One region of the Cobetia sp. MMG027 genome, then DNA from elsewhere that is predicted to be linked to it. Evidence: riboswitches for the same ligand, from Rfam matches in the RefSeq annotation. Region 1 holds a riboswitch; the other holds the start of a gene.
The links. Region 1 has a riboswitch for thiamine pyrophosphate ahead of thiC (phosphomethylpyrimidine synthase ThiC). Riboswitches for the same ligand answer to the same signal wherever they lie in the genome.
Positions count from the first base shown of each region.

Region 2: it holds a riboswitch for thiamine pyrophosphate, as region 1 does, so the genes downstream of both, PJK54_RS01265 (ABC transporter ATP-binding protein) here and thiC (phosphomethylpyrimidine synthase ThiC) in region 1, are expected to answer to the same signal.

Region 1 covers NZ_JAQJIO010000002.1:86,256-92,706, reverse strand. Annotated here, with positions in the region: gene PJK54_RS02405 (TIGR04283 family arsenosugar biosynthesis glycosyltransferase) at 1-482, shown strand, start outside; gene PJK54_RS02400 (TIGR04282 family arsenosugar biosynthesis glycosyltransferase) at 526-1,218, shown strand; TPP riboswitch at 1,371-1,509, shown strand; gene tenA (thiaminase II) at 1,653-2,312, shown strand; TPP riboswitch at 2,503-2,643, shown strand; gene thiC (phosphomethylpyrimidine synthase ThiC) at 2,770-4,779, shown strand; gene PJK54_RS02385 (peptidylprolyl isomerase) at 4,910-5,188, opposite strand; gene PJK54_RS02380 (hypothetical protein) at 5,276-5,782, opposite strand; gene PJK54_RS02375 (phasin family protein) at 6,103-6,451, opposite strand, start outside.
Region 2 covers NZ_JAQJIO010000001.1:294,748-301,198, reverse strand. Annotated here, with positions in the region: gene PJK54_RS01285 (DEAD/DEAH box helicase) at 1-417, shown strand, start outside; gene PJK54_RS01280 (GGDEF domain-containing protein) at 492-1,622, opposite strand; gene PJK54_RS01275 (potassium/proton antiporter) at 1,821-3,530, opposite strand; gene PJK54_RS01270 (hypothetical protein) at 3,652-4,611, opposite strand; TPP riboswitch at 4,737-4,850, shown strand; gene PJK54_RS01265 (ABC transporter ATP-binding protein) at 4,912-5,664, shown strand; gene PJK54_RS01260 (ABC transporter permease) at 5,661-6,428, shown strand.

The DNA.
Region 1 (6,451 bases):
ATGCCGACACGCGCCTGCCGGCACATGTCCTCTCGGTACTGTCAGAGACCCTCGCCGAGCATCGCGAGTGCGACTGGGGTCGCTTCGATGTCGACATCGAAGGAGATTCTCCGCTGCTGCCCGTGATCGCCATGCTGATGAATCTGCGCTCGCGCCTGACCAGCATCAGCACAGGTGATCAGACCCAGTTCGTACGACGCTCCACCTTCGAGGCCATCGAGGGCTTTCCCGTCGTGCCCCTGATGGAGGACATCCAGCTGAGCGTCAGGCTCAAGCGACTGACCTCGCCGCTGAACCTCTCCGCCAGAGTCACTACCAGTGGAAGACGCTGGGAAACCCATGGCGCCTGTCGCACCATCCTCAAGATGTGGGGGCTGCGCCTGGCAGCCTGGGGTGGCGTATCTCCTGTCCGTCTAGCGCGTCTCTATGGTTATGGTGCCGCCGCTCAGGCGTGTGAACAGCGTGGCTTGCCTCATGCCTGAAGCCTCGCTTGCTGACAGGGAAACCGACACGGCAGCATACGACATGCGCCCGACGCTCATCATCTTCGGCCGCCTGCCACTGGCCGGACAATGCAAGACGCGGCTGATCCCTGCCCTCGGTCCCGAGGGGGCGGCACGCCTCTACTCGCGCATGCTGCGCAGAATCGTTCAGCAGGCCTGCGCCTCACGCCTCGGCAAGGTGGTCGTGATGCTGACTCCCTCCCCCGAGCACGCCCGGCAGCAACCTGAGCTGGCAGCCCTGCTGACGGACCTTGAGGATCAGTTGCGTGCAGAGAGCATGGCGGCATATGGCAAGCGAATCACGCTCGAGGCACAGCCACAGGGTGGGCTTGGGGAGCGCATGCATCAGGCCATGCTGCGCCACCTGCCCGCAGGCCCCGTGCTGCTGATGGGCTCTGACCTGCCCGCATTGGACAGTCAACGTCTGCGCGAGGCGGCGCGGTGCCTGCATGACCATGAGGCGGTGCTGCAGCCCAGCGAAGACGGGGGATACGGATTGATTGGCCTGAAAGCAGCCTGCCCGGCGGCCTTCCAGCTGGATCACTGGAGCCATGCCGACGTGAGCCGGGAGACTCTTGCACTGCTGGCTCAGGCAGGCAGAAGCGTCGGTTGCCTGCCTGTCAGCTGGGATGTCGATGAGCCTCACGATCTGGTGCGCCTGAGGCGACACTTCCCAGCCCTGATGGCGAACCTCTCCTCCTGTCAGCCTGCATGACATCTTTCCTGCAGCGCATGACACGCTTCCCGCATCGCAGGAAGCCCTTTCAGCATCGCAGAAGGCCTCCCAAAGTCGCATGGGTTTTAGGGCGGCAGAGGCTTTTCCTGCACCGCAGGACTGTTACACTCGAGATATCGTGACGTCTGAGTCACAGCTTGACGGGGTGCCGGTAAGACCGGCTGAGATGTCATTCGCACTGTTCGAGGCCTTGCATCGAGGTGCGTGAATGACGATCCCGCCGAACCTGATCCGGTTAGTACCGGCGTAGGGATCAAGCGCGAAGTGTTGCCGCACATCATCTTCACCTCTTCCAGGTGAACGCCGCACCTCCCCCCGCTTTTTCCCTGCAGATTGCCGGACCTGACCACGCTCGAGCCAGACCTTTGCCACTCCATCACGGATTGGCAGCACGCTCACCGAGGGATGCGTCGATGCCCAGCTTTTCAGACCTGACCAGTGCCTGCGCCGAGGAATGGCGCGACTATCTCGAGCATGATTTCGTTCGCCAGCTCGGGGAAGGTCATCTGCCAGAGGAGTCCTTCCGCCATTACCTGCAGCAGGACTACCTGTTCCTGATCCACTTCGCGCGCGCCTGGGCGCTGGCCGCCTACAAGAGCCGCACCCTCGCGGAGCTGCGTCAGGCCACGGCCAGTCTCGACACCATCCTCAATACCGAGCTCGATCTGCATATCGGCTACTGCAGCGAGTGGGGCATCAGCGAGGATGACCTGAGTGAGCTACCGGAATCCCGCGCGACCCTGGCCTATACCCGTTACGTACTGGATTGCGGCCAGCGCGGCGATCTTCTCGATCTTCACGTGGCGCTCGCGCCTTGCCTGATCGGCTACGGCGAGATCGCCGAGTGGCTGCTGGATCAGGACACCACCGAGATCGAGGACAATCCGTACGCGGACTGGATCGCGATGTACTCCAGCGATGACTTCAAGGAAGCGGTGGACGCCGAACGTGAATGGCTGGACGCTCGGCTCTCGGAGGTCTCGGAGCGCCGGCTGGGCGAGCTGGTGGATGTCTTCCGCGATGCGACGCGTCTCGAGATCGACTTCTGGCAGATGGGGCTTGATCGCGACTGATCCGTGGCAGGCCCTTGCGTGACAGGCCGCGCCAGCGCGAACGGAAGACTCATCGATTTTCGTCGGCCTGGGGACGTGGTCCTCTCGCCAATCATCCAGACACACCACAGGCCATCAGAGCCTGAATGCGAGCACGATGATCTGGGCCAACACTACGCTCAGCACAGGTCATGCCCGCATTGAACTCTGAGCACGCTTGACGGGGTGCCGGTGGAACCGGCTGAGATCCTGCATGCATCACCTCGCCGCCAAATGGGCGAGGCTGCCAGCAAGGGGTCCCGTGGAACCTGAACCGGTTAGGACCGGCGTAGGAATCAAGCTGATGGTCAGCCGCTGCCCGCGGCCGCCTCGCTCCCGGGCCACCTGTTGGCAAGGAGTCGGCGATGGCCATCCTCTCCCTGCGCACGGTCTTCCCATGATGACGTCTGCCGTGACGTCGCCCTTTGAGGAGACCTGCATGAGCACTACCCCCACGACTCAAGATCCGCAAGCCACCAACGCCGCAGAACCGTCGTTCGCCCCCCAGCCTGAGGCTGCGCCGAAGGCGCGCGCACGTGCCGGTCGCAAGGATGGCAGTCGCCACCTCGCCAGCGAAGCCCGCGTCGACGCCGCCGCCATCGCGCCGCTGAGCGGCTCGCGCAAGATCTATATCGAAGGCTCCCGCCCGGACATCCGCGTGCCCATGCGCGAGATCGGCTGCTCGCCGACCCAGACCTCCAGTGGTCTGGAAGAGAATCCGCCGATCGTCGTCTACGATACCTCCGGTCCCTACACCGACCCGGCGGTCGAGATCGACATTCGTCGCGGGCTGGCGCCACTGCGCGAGAAGTGGATCGAGGAACGCGACGATACCGAACAGCTCAATCAGCTGAGCAGCGAATATGGTCGCGTGCGCCAGGCCGACCTGCGCCTGTCGTCCCTGCGTTTCGAGCTGGACCACCGCCCGCGTCGTGCCCTGCCGGGCAAGAATGTCACCCAGCTGCACTATGCGCGCCAGGGCATTATCACGCCGGAGATGGAGTACATCGCGATTCGCGAGAATCAGCGTCGTATCGCGCTGCGTGAGGAGTATCAGGGCAGTGACTCCGTCGAGAGCATTCTGGGCCACCAGCACCCGGGTCACAGCTTCGGCGCCAACCTGCCCGACGAGATCACCGCCGAATTCGTGCGTGAGGAAGTCGCACGCGGCCGCGCCATCATTCCCGCCAACATCAATCACCCGGAAAGCGAGCCGATGATCATCGGCCGCAACTTCCTGGTGAAGGTCAACGGCAACCTGGGCAACTCGGCGGTCACCTCCTCCATCGAGGAAGAGGTCGACAAGATGACCTGGGCGATCCGCTGGGGCTCCGACACCGTGATGGATCTTTCGACCGGCGCCAACATCCACGAGACACGTGAATGGATTCTGCGCAACTCTCCCGTGCCCATCGGCACGGTGCCGATCTATCAGGCGCTGGAGAAGGTCGATGGCGTGGCCGAGAATCTTGATTGGGAGATCTTCCGCGACACGCTGATCGAGCAGGCCGAGCAAGGCGTCGACTACTTCACCATCCACGCCGGCGTCCTGCTGCGCTATGTGCCGCTGACCGCCAGCCGCGTGACCGGCATCGTCTCGCGCGGTGGCTCCATCATGGCCAAGTGGTGTCTGGCGCATCACGAGGAAAGCTTCCTCTATCGCCACTTCGAGGACATCTGCGAGATCTGCAAGGCCTACGACATCAGCCTGTCACTGGGCGATGGCCTGCGCCCGGGCTCGGTGGCCGATGCCAATGACGCCGCCCAGTTCGGCGAGCTCGAGACGCTCGGCGAGCTGACGAAGATCGCCTGGCAGCACGATGTCCAGGTCATGATCGAAGGTCCGGGTCACGTGCCGATGCACCTGATCAAGGAGAACATGGACAAGCAGCTCAGCGAGTGCGACGAGGCGCCCTTCTACACCCTCGGCCCGCTGACCACCGACATCGCCCCGGGCTACGACCACATCACCTCCGGTATCGGTGCCGCGATGATCGGCTGGTTCGGCTGCGCCATGCTCTGCTACGTGACCCCCAAGGAGCACCTGGGCCTGCCCAACAAGGACGACGTCAAGACTGGCATCATCACCTACAAGATCGCCGCGCATGCCGCGGATCTGGCCAAGGGGCATCCGGGCGCGCAACGTCGTGACAATGCACTCTCCAAGGCACGCTTCGAGTTCCGCTGGGAAGACCAGTTCAATCTGGGCCTTGACCCGGACACCGCGCGCAGCTTCCACGACGAGACGCTGCCCAAGGATTCGGCCAAGGTCGCCCACTTCTGCTCCATGTGCGGGCCGAAGTTCTGCTCGATGAAGATCACCCAGGAAGTCCGCGACTACGCCAACGAACACGGCCTGACCGGTGACGCCGACAGCGTGATGGCCGGCATGCAGGAGCAGGCTGACAAGTTCAAGCGCGAAGGCAGCCAGCTCTATCAGGAGGTATAGGTAGAGGGATTGGCGCACGAAAGGCTGACGTGCTGAGCCGCACGAAAAACGCCCCGACCATCACTGGTCGGGGCGTTTTCAATGGCCTGCTGCCAACCGCTCATGACACGTCATGAGCGTGATCCAGAGATCACGTGCGGCTGGTGACTTCCAGCAGGTGATAACCGAACTGGGTCTTCACCGGGCCCTGCACGGTGTTGATCGGTGCGCTGAACACGACTTCGTCGAATTCCTTGACCATCATGCCCGGGCCGAAGGCGCCCAGGTCACCGCCACTGCGACCGGACGGGCAGGAGGAGTGCTCGCGAGCGGCATCAGCGAAATCGCGGCCGTTCTCGATTTCGGTCTTGAGAGCTGCACACTGTTCTTCGCTGGAAACGAGAATATGACGCGCTGTGGCCTGTGCCATGTCTATCACCTGTCACTGATCGAATAAATGCCGCCGGCAATCACCGGCGGCGTGGCAGCACATTGTGGCCCAAGGCGACGCTCGCCGCTAGCGTCCGCCACAGACCCGGCGCTGATACTGGATGGCATCAAGGTCGCTGCTGCCCAGCAACGCCGCTGTGGCAGCATTGCATTCCGCCTCTGCCAGTTGATCGGCACCTGATGATTCAGCCCACTGGATATTGCCGATGCTGGGCTGATAGCTGACCGCCGCATGGCAGGCCATGCGCCGCGTACTGTGGTAACGCTGGGAGGGCAGGGTCGGAGGATTGGCGGTCATTTCCTGACAGGTGGAAGCGAACATCTCACTGGCCGCCTGGCTGCAGCGGGTATGTGCCATGGCATTCTGCCGCTGGTTGGCACACACGGAATCATTGAGAACACGCCACTGCAAGGTATCGAAATCGATCATCTGCCCTTGATAGCGGGTCTCGACATGTTCTCGCTGAAGCCCTGCTGTCGACGTCAGATGAGACGCTACTCCCTCCCCGAATTGCCCACTCATGCCGGATACCGCGTCCATTAATGCTGCCAATGCCGCACTGACAGAATTCATCACACACTCCTTGTGTTGATGCCTCCCGACATATGCCGCCGGGGAGCCTTGCTCGATCATCCATGACCGTCACTTGCGGTGACATGACCTGATAGCGCTGCTTCATAACGAGACTGATAGCGCCGACTGACAGCGTCAGTGCGCTCACTGCGATATTACCCGCTCACCGCCATCATTGCCTTGACGCTCAAGGGGATGGTTCCAACGCTTCCTCCTCCCGCAACGAGCCGTCAGATTCAAGACTCCAGACGCGCGAACGCCCACCCGGAAGACCGGATGGGCGTTGTAGACGCTCGCCTGAGAGCGTCAGCAGCAGTCGCTTACTTGGCGACTTTCTGCATGGCCTCGGAGGCGGACTTGGCATTGTTCTCTGCCAGTTCCTGACCTTTCTTGGCGTATTCCTGGTTCAGCTCGACCACCTTCTGGGTGTCGTTCTGAAGCTTCTCGCCCAGAGACTTGACCGTCTCCTGCTGTTCCTTGACGAAGTTCTTCAGGCCTTCGCTGTCCTTGATCTCGAGCATGGAACGCGCCTGCGCCATGGAGGTGTCAACGTAGGACTTGGTCAGATCCATCTGAGCGCTGACCAGCTTCTCGCTGTAATCGAGACTCAGGGCGCTGAAAGCACGCAGCGGAGCGAAGAACATGTCGTCGAACTGCTGAGTGGTCTTC
Region 2 (6,451 bases), on a different contig from region 1:
CGCGGCATTGGCGCCGAATCCTTCCACAGCGGACGCAGCCAGGCGGTCCGCGAGCAGCTGCTGGCAGACTTCAAGGCAGGCAAGGTGCCATTTCTGGTGGCGACGGGCGTCGCGGCGCGCGGCATCGACATCGATGACCTGCAGCGGGTGGTCAACTATGACCTGCCGGATGAGGCAGAGAACTATGTGCACCGTATCGGACGCACCGGACGCGCCGGGGCAAGCGGTGAAGCCATCTCACTGGTATCGCGTGATGATTTCCGCAACCTGTGCGCCATCGAGCAGCATCTGGGCAACTTCATCGAGCGTGTGGTGATCGAAGGGTTCGAGCCCGGACTCGCCGTGCCCGCCTCGACGATGGACCCGCTGCCACGCAAGCCGGCCCGCGCTCGCCGCCGACCTGCCGGCAAGCGCTGAGCCATTCGCGCACCGTACGCGACACCGCGACAGTGGAACCTCCTCCACTGTCGCTCTCACTGCTGATCACCGCCTCACGACCTGCTGCCGTGAGATTCGCTGCTGCGCGATACCGGCCCCAGCTGGTTGTCGCTGACGAAACGATTGCAGCCTTCGCGCTTGGCGCGGAACAGGTTGACGTCCGCCTTGGCGATCAGGCTTTCCAGATCCTTGTCCCCGGACTGGCGCTGGGCGACGCCGATCGAGAGACTGACATCGAGACTGTTGATGCCGTCATTGATGACGAAGGGCAATGCCGAGGCCCCCTTGCACAGACGCTCCGCCACCTGGTCGGCGCGCTCACCATGCAGCCGCGGACTCAGCAGCACGAACTCCTCCCCGCCATAGCGACCGATCAGATCCTCTCCGCGCAGGATACTGCGCATGCGCTTCACCAGCTCCTTGAGCACCTGGTCGCCCGCCGCGCGTCCCCAGGTCTCGTTGATCAGCCCCAGGTGGTCGACATCCACCATCATCACGCTGATGGGCTGTGTTCCCATCAACATCTCACGCCCCTTGTCGATCAGTTCCGCGCGACTCAGCGCCCCGGTCAACTCATCGAACCGCTCGCGTGACTCGAAACGCTGGCGCAAGCGATCCGCCGACCACCCCATCTGTACCAGCACGAGGGTGAAGAACACGGTCAGAACGCAGAGATTGATCAGTCGGAACGCGAATGCCCACCCGGGCGGCAGCGGATTGGCCACCCCCTGGAACATCAGCACGACATAGGCCAGCAGCGGCATGCTCAGGCAGATGAGACACAGCAGCAGACGTCGCGTGAAGGGCATGCGAATGCAGTAGATGCACAGCAGCGCACCGAAATAGAAATAATCGAAACCGGGGGCTGGACCGAAATAGCCCAGAGACAGACTTATCTGGGCACAGGTACCCAATGCCAGCAGGTTGGCGGCCAGCACCTCTCGGCGCGCGCGATGCAGCTGCAGACAGACAAGGTCCACCACCAGCATGCCCAGATCCAGCGCCAGAATGCCCATCTCTCCCAGCCAGAGCATCAGACCGGCATACAGCAGGTGACTCGCTATCGCGAGCACATACACCACATTGAAGGTGGCGTGGAAGGTCTTCTCGTCCTCGGTGAGGCCTGGTGGGAAATCCTCGAATCGCAACAGCCAGCGCGCAAGGTGTGGATGTGGACTGCCCATGAGACTATCTCCTTGGCTGCTGACCACCATTCGTGGCCAGCCAGACCAGGCGGGTAAAGGCCTGACGAGCCAAGGGTACGTCATCCCTCAGTCGAAAGGAGATCAGCACATTACACGCAATGCATAAACCCGCCACCAAGCGCCGTGCCAGCCTGGCGTCACGACAGGCAGAACCGGGTCACGACGGAAAGATCCGCGTCAATGCAGGCGCAGCCCCACCTTGGTGATGCGATTGCCCTCGACCTCATTCACCACCCAGTGAATGCCATGCCAGTCGACATCATCCCCGACCACCGGCACCCCGCCGACTCTGCGGGTGATGAACTCGGCGATGGTCAGGTGCTGCTCGCCCTGAGAGAGCGTCAGTCCGTAGACATCGGCGATATCCTGCATGTTGGCATCCCCTTCCAGGGTGAAGGTGCCGAAGAAGGCGCGCTGTTCATGCTGCAGACTCTCGCCATTGAACATGCGATTGAGGCTTGGCACATCACAGGAGCGCCCGACGACGCACAGCACGTCCTTCTGATGCAGACAGGTGCTGCCCTTGGGATGGATCAGCACCTTGTTGCGGAACAGCGCCCCGACCTTGGCCCCGGAGGGGAAGCGCAGCATACGCAAGGCCACGCCTTCCAGCGCCGTGTTGTCGACCCGGTAGACCAGCATCTCGTAATCGTTGACGGGCATGATGCCCAGCAGATTGCGGCGGCTGGGCTGTGCGCCCGGCGGCACCACCACCCTGAGCTTGCGCGCCATGGGAGCCAGCGACGAGCCCTGCACCAGCAGCGAGATGATCACCACGAAGAAGGCGACATTGAAGTAGACGCCGGCATTCTCGACCCCGGTGATCACGGGGAAGATCGCCAGCACGATCGGCACCGCCCCCCTCAACCCGACCCAGCTGATGAACCACAGCTCTCGCCAGCGGAAGCGGAAGAAAGGCTTGAGACACAGGATCACGGCCAGGGGGCGCACGAACAGGATCAGCGCCACACTCAGAATGGCGGCCGGCAGCGCGAACTGCAGCATCGTGGAGGGTGAGACCAGCAGACCCAGCATCAGGAACAGCACGATCTGGGACAGGTGGGCCAGTCCGTCATGCACCGGCAGGATGTGTTCGAGGTGGCGCCCCGGATGATTGCCGATCATCAGGCCACACAGATAGATGGCCAGGAAGCCACTGCCACCGAGCTCATTGGTCGTCGCGAACAGGCTCAGGCCCAGCGCCAGCGCCAGCAGGGAATAGAGGCCGGGCGCCAGATCCAGATAGCGCATCAGACGGGCGATCAACCAGCCACCGGCGATCCCCATGCCCGCGCCGACCCCGAACTGCAGCGCGAAGCTCATGAGTCCGGCGGCGACCCCCGTCAGCTGTCCGGTCAGTATCTCGGCCAGAGTGATGGTGAGGAAGATGGCCATCGGGTCGTTGGTACCGGACTCGATCTCCAGCGTCGCCCCGACCCGCTCGTTGAGGTGCACCCCCTGCCCGCCCAGCAGCGAGAACACGGCGGCGGCATCGGTGGAGCCGACGATGGCACCGACCAGCAGGCCTTCGATCAAGGTCAGATCAAACAGCCACATGGCCAGCAGTCCCACCAGCCCGCTGGTCATGAAGACCCCGACGGTCGCCAGCACCAATGCCGGCTTGAGACCCGCACGGAAGGTCGAGAGGCGGGTGCGCAGCCCCCCATCGAGCAGAATGAGTGCCAACGCCAGGTTGCCGATCAGGTACGCGGTAGAGGCATCATCGAACTGGATGCCGAGCACGCCATCCTCCCCCGCCAGCATGCCGAGCCCCAGGAACAGCAACAGCAGGGGCATGCCGAGACGAGCCGAGACCCGACTTGCCAGCACGCTCAAGGCGATGAGCATGCCCGCCAGCAAGAAGTAATAGTTCAGATTCTCTACCACGTGTGCTCCCCCGCCATTCCCGGCACCAAGTCTCGAATCACGTCTGCGACGGCCCAGAGACAGTATTCCATGTCAGCGACGAGGCTGCAGAGAAATTTCTCAAATATTCATGGACTTGCGATCAACATGTCAGGCTTCTCGGCGACACCCAGGCCGGGGCTGCCGCCAGCTCGGCGTAGCGGGTCGGACCGAAGGCTTCCATCGCCCACAACAGGGCTCGGCACAGCTCACGCTGACCGTCGATATCGACCATGCGCCCATGACGCGAATAACCGGCGAGGAAGGCCTCACGCTGACTCGGCGTCTCCAGCAACAACTCGATCAGTGCCCAGTCGAACTCGATCGGGGCCCACACCAGAGCCTCCCAGTCGCTCCATACCCAGCCGGTGGCGGCGCACAGATATTGGTCCGCGCGCAGGTCCGGCAGACTCCAGACGGCGCGAGCGGGATGCGAGAAGGTGCGTGATGGCAGGTCCCCCAGCTCGTGGGACAGGGGATGGCGCGCGAGAAAACGCGTCACGCGGGCATTCCAATGCAGCAGCGGCATGGGCTGGGCAAGGGGCTGACCAAAGCCGGACACGGTGTCCTGATGCAGCCGCCCGACCTGATCTCCCAGCAACTCACAGAAGGTGTCACTGAGATCACTGGGCTGACCGCTGGACCACGGCAGATGCCAGACGGGCGCGCCATCGAGACGCCCCAGATAGGTCAGCGGCAGCGGAGGGATGGGCAAACGCGCCGGCAACGCGCCCGCCAGCCGTGTCAGGGCCTCAGGTTGCGCCCAGCGATCGGCGCCGAAGACACCGCGCATCGCTCGCCAGAAGGGGTCGTGATCCGGGCCGGTCCGCGCCAGCTTGATAAGGCCGGGGGTGCCGCCACGCTGCCGCCACAACCAGTTGGCACTATCCGGCCAGGCAAGTGCCAGCGGCTCCAGAGCATGCCCCAGATAGGTGGAAAGACGGCGAGTCAGCGCATCCTCCGGCCAGCCATTGGGCACGGATGTCGCGTCTGGCATCACGGGTCGCCGCGGTGGCACGGGATAACCGCTGGAGCAGGTCGAGAGATCCGGGGTATCAGGCATGTTGATCTCCTTGAGGCTGCGATACCTCGATAGCATACCCAACACCGGGCCATGCAGCATAGCCACACGACAGCCACCCCGACGATGGCAGGGATGCAACCGGCGGGCAGGTGACGGTACACTGTCGGCCTGGATGGGGGTGCCCGAAAGTGGGCTGAGAGCCGATGCGTCACGTCGCATGGCAACCCCTGGAACCTGATCCGGTTGATACCGGCGGAGGGAATTCCGGTCACCTGCCCAAGCGTCAGGCGCCCTGCGTGCTTCCTCCCCTCGGCATGCCGCCTGACCACGGATGACACTGTGTCGCTGGGACTCTCCCTCAACAACGCTCGCATCGATTACGCCAGCCATACGCTGTTTCGTGATCTGTCGGCGCGTCTGGATGCCGGAAGCTGGACGGCCCTGCTGGGCCGCTCAGGCTGCGGCAAGAGCTCACTGCTGCGCCTGCTGGCCGGCCTCGAGATGCCCGACCATCACACGCTGGAACTCACCACCGATGATGGCAAGCCACTGGCGGGTCGCGTCGCCTGGATGGCGCAGCAGGACCTGCTGCTGCCCTGGCGCCGGGTGCTGGACAACCTGTGTCTGGGAGATGATCTCCATCGTCGCCCTCGCGATACCGAGCGGGCTCGCGAACTGCTGGCAGCGGTGGGTCTGGAGGGGCGCGAGCAGGCCTGGCCAGACGCCCTCTCCGGCGGGCAACGCCAACGCGTCGCATTGGCGCGAACGCTCTACCAGCAGGCTCCGGTGGTGATGATGGATGAGCCCTTCTCCGCAGTGGACGCCATCACGCGACTCGAACTGCATGATCTCGCCAGCCGGCTGCTGGACGGACGCACCGTGTTGATGGTCACGCATGACCCGCTCGAGGCGCTGCGCCTGGCCGACCAACTGCTGGTACTGCGCCCGGGCCGCGACAGCCAGCAGGGGGCAGTGCTCGACTGCCTGCCCGGGCTCTCGCCGCCTCGCCCGGTGCCGCTGGACCTGCCCGCCCTGCAGCAGGCCCAGTCCGAATTGATCACACGCCTGCGCGACGGCGAGGAGACGCCATGAAACGCCTGCATGCCCTGCGTCATCTCGCCATCAGCGCCGCCGTCCTGCTGGGACTCTGGCAACTGGTGATCATCACCACGGCCGTGCCGCCCTACATCCTGCCAGCGCCACTGGCAGTCGCGGAGGTGCTGGTCCGTCAGGCCCCGATGCTGGCACACCACGCCGGCATCACCTTCGCCGAGATTCTTGGCGGGCTGGTACTGGGGGTCCTTCTCGGACTGAGCACCGCGCTGGCACTGGCGTTCATCCCTCGTCTGCGGCGCACCCTGCTGCCATTGCTGCTGATCAGCCAGGTGATCCCGCTGTTCGCGATCGCTCCACTGCTGGTGCTGTGGCTGGGCTATGACATGCTCTCCAAGGTCGTGATGGCCACGCTGATCATCTATTTCCCCGTGGCCTCCACCGGCTACGACGGCTTGCGCCAGACTCCTCAGGGCTGGCTGGATCTCGCCCATACCCTGGGTGCCAGCCCGTGGCGACTGCTGCTGCATGTCCAACTGCCCGCCGCGCTGCCGGCATTGGCTTCCGGCGTGCGCATGGCAGCGACAGCCGCTCCCATCGGGGCCGTCATCGGTGAGTGGGCCGGCGCAAGCCAGGGCCTCGGCTATCTGATGCTCAATGCCAATGCCCGGATGGAAATCGACCTGATGTTCGCCGCCCTGCTGGTGCTGGTCGCCTTTTCGCTGCTGCTGTATTTCACACTGGATGCCCTGCTGCGTCGCCTGATGCCCTGGCATCGGGATCGCCTGACCCGTTTGAACTGAGCGCTTCCGGCTGTCAGGCGATG